2 regions of the Streptomyces sp. NPDC030838 genome follow, and region 2 is predicted to be linked to the other one. Evidence: riboswitches for the same ligand, from Rfam matches in the RefSeq annotation. Region 2 holds a riboswitch; the other holds the start of a gene.
What was found. Region 2 has a riboswitch for cobalamin ahead of ACZ42A_RS33950 (cobalamin biosynthesis protein). Riboswitches for the same ligand answer to the same signal wherever they lie in the genome.
Positions count from the first base shown of each region.

Region 1 (3,674 bases), on a different contig from region 2:
CCCGCGCGGACCTCGAAGTCGAGCCCGCTGAGCACGGCCGGGCCGTCCTCGTACGCGAAGGACGCGCCCCGCAGGGCGACCAGGACAGCGGCCTCGCTCATGTCAGGGTGCCTTTCCCGTACGAATCCAGTGCGAAGGTGAGCGCGGCCAGCGCCGCCAGCAGGGCGCAGCTCGCGGCCGTGAAGCGGACGGAGACGCGGGCCTCGGGGACCAGGACGCGCAGGGTGCCGTCGTAGCCGCGCCCGGCGAGCCCGGCCTGCAGCCGCGTCGCCCGGTCGAAGGCCCGGACGAACGCGGTGGCGCCGAGCCCGGCCAGCGAACGCCAGGTCGCGGCCCGCGTGGTGTGGCCGAGCCGGGCGGCCTGCGCGTCCCGGATCAGCCGCACCGAGTCCAGCAGCAGAAAGCTCATCCGATACGTCACCAGCGCGACGTCCACGACCGGCGCGGGCACCCCGGCCCGCACCAGCCGGGGCAGCAGGTCGGACATGGGCGTGGTGAAGGCGAACAGCAGCACCCCGAGCGAGGCGGCCGAGGTACGCAGCAGCAGCTCCCCGGCCCGCACCGGGCCGCCGGGGGCGAGTGCGAGGAATCCCCCGGGTCCGCCCACCTGGACCAGCAGCGTGGCCGCGCCGGTCACGCAGAACCCGAGCGGCACCCGGTACGCCCGCCACAGCCGGCGCCCGGGCACACCCGCCGGGCCGAGCAGCACGACCAGCGCGGCGGACAGCACCAGGGCCGCGCCCGGCCAGGGCGGCAGGGAGATCGCGAGCACCGTCAGGCCGAGTCCGAGCACGGCCTTGTCCACCGGGTGACGGCGGCGCCAGCGGCTGCCGTGCGCCGCCGCGTCGATCGGCAGCACGCGCGCTCAGACCCCGGACTCGCGCTCGGCGCCCGCGGCGGCGTCCTGCGGCGCCAGGGTCTCCCGCCGGGCCAGGGCGCGCTGTTCGCCCTGCCGCCGGCCGCGCCGCAGACCGAAGTAGTAGGCCAGGACACCCGCGCCGATCGCCGCCTGGACGGCGAACAGCGCCGACTCGATCTCCCCGGACGGCGGCTCGTACAGCGGCGAGAACCACGGCTCGTAGTCCGGGTCGATCTCGGTGATCGCCGTCTCCGCCTGGGCGTCGGCGCCCGTGAACGGCTCCTTCTCGTCGTCGCCGAGGCCGAGTGCCAGCGGCAGTACGGCGAGCGCGACCACGACGAGCAGCAGCAGAACGTTGATCTTCGTGTTCCGGCTCATCACGCCACCGCCTCGGTCCCGGCCGGCTTCGTCTCGGCCCGCTTGCCGGCCACCAGCACGCCCAGCCGGGTCAGTTCGCCCTTGCTCGACTGCACCAGCAGCCGCATGACCAGTACCGTCAGCAGGCCCTCGCTCACCGCGAGCGGGATCTGGGTGATGGCGAAGATGGAGCCGAACTTGCCGAGCGCGCCCAGGAATCCGCTGCCCGGGTCGGGGAAGGCGAGCGCCAGCTGGACGCTGGTGACGCAGTAGGTGGACAGGTCGGCGACGAACGCGCCGAAGAACACCGCGACCATGAGCGGCACCTCGTACCGCCGCAGCAGCTTGTACACGGCGTATCCGGCCCACGGCCCGACGATCGCCATCGAGAAGACGTTGGCGCCGAGCGTGGTCAGCCCGCCGTGGGCGAGCAGCAGCGCCTGGAAGAGCAGCGTGATGGTGCCGAGCACCGCCATGGCGGGCGGCCGGAACAGGATCGCGCCCAGACCGGTGCCGGTGGGGTGCGAGCAGCTGCCGGTGACCGAGGGCAGTTTGAGCGCGGACAGGACGAAGGTGAAGGCTCCGGAGGCGCCGAGCAGCAGCGTGCTCTCGGGATGCTCACGGACCTCACGGGTCAGGGATCGGACGCCGTGGACGACGAAGGGCGCGGACGCGACGCCCCAGGCGACCGCGTGCGCCGGAGGCAGAAAACCCTCGGCAATGTGCATGGCTCGAACAGACCCTCTCCAGCACCTCGTGGATGGTTGACGCGCCTTGGCCGGTCTCCTGGCTGACGGGTACCACCGCCCGAACTCCGCCTTCCCGGGTCCCGAAGGACCCAGTGGCTGCCCGTGAGGGCCGGAGCCGGACTTCCCGATCACAGTGGCGAGGGCCGCACCGGCATCACACCGGATTTCCCGTTCACCAAGGCGTGGTGACAGTAATGCCCGGCTCGGGGTGGTGACAAGCGCACCCAGGGGGCGCCCGGCGGCACCGCCCGGTCACCGGCGCACGCCCCTCGTGGGACCCGACGGCCAATCGCCCCGAAGGGACTGGGGCGTCCACCCGTCACCGCGGCGGCGCCACCGACCGCCGGACCACGAACTGCGTGCTCAACACCACATGGTCGTCCCCCGGAAGCCGCTCCTCCCGGTCCAGGGCCAACCGGACCGCGGTACGGCCCAGCTCCTCGTACGGCACCCGCACGGTGGTCAGCGCCGGGGTCAGATCGGCGGCGAAGGGCACGTCGTCGAAGCCCACCACCGACACGTCCCCCGGCACGTCCAGACCGGCCTCGCGCAGCGCGGCCAGCGCGCCCAGCGCCACCATGTCGGTGCCGGCGAGGACGGCGGTGAAGTCCCGCCCGGCGCGCAACGCGTCCCGGGTGCGCAGATATCCGGACGTGCGGGTGTACGTGCCGGGGACGTCGGACTCCTCCTCGTACGGCACACCGTGCGCGCGCAGCGCGTCCCGGAAACCGGCCGCCCGCTGCCGGGCCGTGCTGTGCCCGCGCTCCCCGCCGAGGAAGAGGATCCGCCGGTGCCCGGCGGCCAGCAGATGCGAGGCGGCCTGGAAGGCCCCGCCCCGGTTGTCGTACTCCACGACCGTGGCCGGCACCCCGGCGGGCAGCGGCGGGCGTCCGACCAGCACCAGCCGGGACCCGGCGGCGTCCAGCGCGGTGGCGTACCCGGCCATCCGCCGGTGGTAGGCGTCGTCCGTCACGGCACCGCCGACCAGCACGACCGCCGCCGCGTGCTGCTCGCGCATCAGCTGCACGAGATCGTCCTCGCGGGACACGTCACCGTGCGTCGCGCACACCAGGCTGAGCCGGCCGCGCGCGGTCGCCTCCTGCTCCACGCCCGCCGCGACATGGGCGAGCGAGGGACCGGTGATGTCCTGGATGACCAGCGCGATCGGCCCGGCGACGCCGCCGGACAGCGCCTTGGCGTGCACGTTCACCACGTAGCGCAGGGACTCCACCGCGGCCATCACCCGGGCGCGCGTCGCCTCGGACACCGGATAGTTCCCGGCCAGCGTGCGGGAAACGGTTGCCACCGACACGCCCGCCTCGCGCGCGACGTCGCGGATCGTGCTGGGGCCGCCCCCGCGGGACCCGGCCCGTTTCCGCCCGCCCCGCGGGCCTGCCGGGCTGGTCCGCCGGGTGTCCTGTCCGTTCTCCGTCACGGCTCGACGGTACTGCACGGGGTTGTCGCGAGTGCCAGGCGTAGGCCACGGCTTTGCGGGAAACGGTTACTCCGCCAGCCGCCAGCCGCCAGCCGCCAGCCGCCAGCCGCCAGTCACCTACCGAGGGACCGTCCGTGCCCCGTGCCCGTCTCTTCCACACGACCCTCGGCCCGGCCGACGCCCCGCCGGTGCTCCTGGTACACGGCTGGGGCGGCGACGGCCGCGAGTGGTCGGCGCACGCCGAGGCGCTGGCCGGCCGGGACCTGCGGGTGGT
Region 1 covers NZ_JBVIED010000001.1:1,255,956-1,259,629, reverse strand. The annotation lists gene ACZ42A_RS05710 (energy-coupling factor ABC transporter ATP-binding protein) at 1-101, opposite strand, end outside; gene cbiQ (cobalt ECF transporter T component CbiQ) at 98-859, opposite strand; gene ACZ42A_RS05700 (energy-coupling factor ABC transporter substrate-binding protein) at 866-1,237, opposite strand; gene ACZ42A_RS05695 (energy-coupling factor ABC transporter permease) at 1,237-1,944, opposite strand; cobalamin riboswitch at 1,976-2,160, opposite strand; gene ACZ42A_RS05690 (LacI family DNA-binding transcriptional regulator) at 2,285-3,400, opposite strand; partial or broken gene ACZ42A_RS05685 (alpha/beta fold hydrolase) at 3,535-3,674, shown strand, end outside.
Region 1: another riboswitch for cobalamin. It lies ahead of ACZ42A_RS05695 (energy-coupling factor ABC transporter permease); the one in region 2 lies ahead of ACZ42A_RS33950 (cobalamin biosynthesis protein).

Region 2 (3,674 bases):
ACCGTCAGCGACGCCCGCGTCCCGGGCAACGGACGGATCTCGGACACGGTGAACCCCTCGGCCCGCAGGCGCGGCAGCACCCCCGCCCGGACCAGCGACGTCTTGCCACTGCCCGACGGCCCCACCACCGGTACCACCAGGTGCCGTTCGACCGCGTCCAGGAGGCGGTGAGTCTCCTCCTCGCGGCCGAAGAAGTACTCGGCGTCCTCCTCGCGGAAGGCGTCGAGGCCTCGGTAGGGGCAGCGGCGCAGGCCTGGCCGGAGGTCCAGCAACGTGGCCGCCGGGATGAGATACGACGTCACCGCCGAGGCGCCGCGGTCGGTGGCGACGGTCATGCCGATGACCGCGCCCACCTCCTCGTCCCAGACCGGCGCTCCGCTGCAGCCGGGGCCGATGCGGTGGCCGGTGCTGCCGTCCGTCTCCATCGAGATCCAGCCCTGGCCCACCGCGCCGAGCAGCCGTCCGCCGATCCAGGCGCCGTGCTCGGCGGTGGCGGGGAAGCCGAGGATGCGGAAGCGGTGGTGCCAGACGTCGCCGGTGCCGGCGAGCGGGACCGCTCCGGCGGGTGCGCCTTCCGGCAGCCGCAGCAGGGCGATGTCCCCGCTGCCGTCCCCCGCCACCGGCCGCCAGGCCGTCACCGACGCCTCGTAGGTGACCGTGCCGGGCAGGAGCGGGAATTCCACGGTCACCGGTGACGTGGGCGGCGTCGGCGAACCAGCGTCCGTGCGCAGCGCGTCCGCGACGACATGCGCGCAGGTGGCCACCGTCCCGGGCGCCAGCAGGAACCCGGTCCCGACGCGGCGCCCATCGCCGCCGCACACCCGTACCACCGCCGCGCCGAGGCCCTCCGGGGAACGCGCCGCCGCCCCCGGTACGCCCGCTTCATCAATGCTCATACGTTTTCGCCGAGTTCCCCACACCTCGTAGCACTTCGCACGACGTATTGGAGGCGCCCCCCGCCTCCCCCGCAACCGGCTTCACGGAAGGCCACCCGCACGGGGAGGAGCGCGGGCCGGTGCCGGGCATGTGGGGTTCTGCACACTCCCCCCTCGCAGGTCAACGGCAAGTTGACGGCCGTTCCGACCGCGTGGTGGACTGCCGGAGCCATGTACGGCGGCAGGAGAGGAAGCCCGGTGTGAATCCGGCGCGGTCCCGCCACTGTGACCGGGGAAGGACAACCCCCGGGAGCCAGGAACTCTCACCGCCGGTCTCGTCGAACCAGGGCGCGGACACCCTGAGTGAGGACATAACGCGATGCTCGGCTGCCGATCGAGGAACTCCAGAAGGCTCCCCCCCGTCCCCACGGTCGGCTGAGTCCCATGCGTGCCGATCGCGTCTTCGCGTACGGCGCCGCCGCCGGTCTCCTCGGTGATCTGCTCCTCGGCGATCCGCGCCGCGGGCATCCGGTCGCCGCGTTCGGGCAGGCCGCGGCCGCCGTCGAACGTGTCCTGTACCGCGACCACCGGGGGCGGGGCGTCCTGCACGCCGTGGTGTGCGCCGGTGGCGCCATCACCCTGGGGGCCGTGGCCTCGCGGGTCGTACGGTCCTCCCCCGCCGCCTCCGTCACGCTGACCGGCGCCGCCACCTGGGCCGTCGTCGGCGGCACCTCGCTCGCGCGCGAGGCCACCGCCATCGGGCGGGCGCTGGAGGCGGGCGACATCGAGGCCGCCCGGGAGCGGCTGCCCCATCTGTGCGGGCGGGATCCGCAGGCGCTGGACGCCGACGGGATCGCCCGGGCCGTCGTCGAGTCCGTCGCCGAGAACACCTCCGACGCCGTCGTGGGCGCGCTCGTGTGGGGGGCCGTGGGGGGCGTGCCCGGCCTGCTCGGGTTCCGGGCCGTCAACACCCTCGACGCCATGGTCGGGCACAAGTCGCCCCGGTATCGGCGTTACGGGTGGGCGTCCGCCCGGCTCGACGACCTCGCCGGGTGGCCGGGGGCGCGGCTGACCGCCGTACTCGCCGCGCTCGCCGGTGACGATCCGCGCGGGGCCGTGCATGCCTGGCGGGCCGACGCCGCCAGGCATCCGAGCCCCAACGCCGGGCCCGTGGAGGCCTCGTTCGCGGGGGCGCTCGGGGTGCGGCTGGGCGGGACGCTGTCGTACGGGGGGCGCGTGGAGCACCGGCCCGTGCTGAACCAGGCGGGGCGCGCCGTCCACGTCAACGACATCCGACGGGCCGTACGGCTCTCCCGGCGCGTGAGCTGGCTCGCGCTCGGCGTGTGCGCGGGCGCACGCCTCATCAGGAAGGGGCGTAAGCGATGAACGGTGGTCTGCTCGTCGCCGGTACCACCTCCGACGCCGGCAAGAGCGTCGTCACCGCCGGGATCTGCCGGTGGCTGGTGCGACAGGGCGTCAAAGTCGCGCCGTTCAAGGCGCAGAACATGTCCCTCAACTCCTTTGTCACGCGCGAGGGTGCCGAGATCGGGCGGGCGCAGGCCATGCAGGCGCAGGCCTGCCGGGTCGAGCCGACCGCGCTGATGAACCCCGTGCTGCTCAAGCCGGGCGGCGAGCAGAGCAGCCAGGTCGTGCTGCTCGGCAAGCCGGTGGGCGAGCTGAGCGCGCGCGGGTATCACGGCGGGCGGCAGCAGAAGCTGCTCGGCACCGTGCTGGACTGTCTCGCCGAACTGCGGGGCACGTATGACGCGGTGATCTGTGAGGGGGCCGGTTCGCCCGCCGAGATCAATCTGCGGCGGACCGACATCGTCAACATGGGCATCGCGCGCAATGCCGGGCTGCCCGTGCTCGTCGTCGGCGACATCGACCGCGGCGGCGTCTTCGCGTCCTTCTTCGGGACGGTCGCCCTGCTGTCGCCGGAGGACCAGGAGCTGGTCGCCGGCTTCCTGGTCAACAAGTTCCGCGGTGACGTCTCCCTGCTGGCGCCCGGCCTCGACATGCTGAACGGGCTCACGGGGCGGCGGACGTACGGCGTGCTGCCGTTCCGGCACGGGCTCGGCATCGACGAGGAGGACGGCCTGCGGGTCTCCCTGCGCGGGACCGTGCGGGAGTCGAACGTCGCCCCGCCCGTCGGCGAGGACGTGCTGCGGGTCGCCGTCTGTGCCGTCCCCCTCATGTCCAACTTCACGGACGTGGACGCGCTCGCCGCCGAACCGGGCGTCGTGGTGCGGTTCGTGGACCGGCCCGAGGAACTGGCCGACGCCGACCTCGTGGTCATTCCGGGCACGCGCGGAACCGTGCGGGCGCTGGAGTGGCTGCGGGAGCGCGGGCTGGCGGACGCCATCGTCCGAAGGGCCGCGCAGGAAAGGCCCGTCCTCGGCATCTGCGGCGGCTTCCAGGTGCTCGGCGAGCACATCGAGGACGACGTCGAGAGCCGCCGGGGGCACGTCGACGGGCTCGGGATCCTGCCCGTGCGGGTGCGGTTCGCCCGCGAGAAGACCCTGACCCGGCCGGAGGGGGAAGCCCTCGGCGAGCGCGTCGAGGGCTACGAGATCCACCACGGCGTCGCCGACGTCCTTGGCGGGGAGCCCTTCCTGGACGGCTGCCGGGTCGGCCAGACCTGGGGCACCCACTGGCACGGCTCGCTGGAGTCGGACGGCTTCCGGCGCGCCTTCCTGCGCGAGGTGGCCGCCGCCGCTGGGCGCCGCTTCGTGCCGGCCGCCGACATCTCCTTCGCCGCGCTGCGCGAGGAACAGCTCGACCGGCTCGGCGACCTGATCG
Region 2 covers NZ_JBVIED010000017.1:165,227-168,900, reverse strand. The annotation lists gene ACZ42A_RS33955 (nSTAND1 domain-containing NTPase) at 1-896, opposite strand, end outside; cobalamin riboswitch at 1,075-1,217, shown strand; gene ACZ42A_RS33950 (cobalamin biosynthesis protein) at 1,320-2,261, shown strand; gene ACZ42A_RS33945 (cobyric acid synthase) at 2,258-3,674, shown strand, end outside.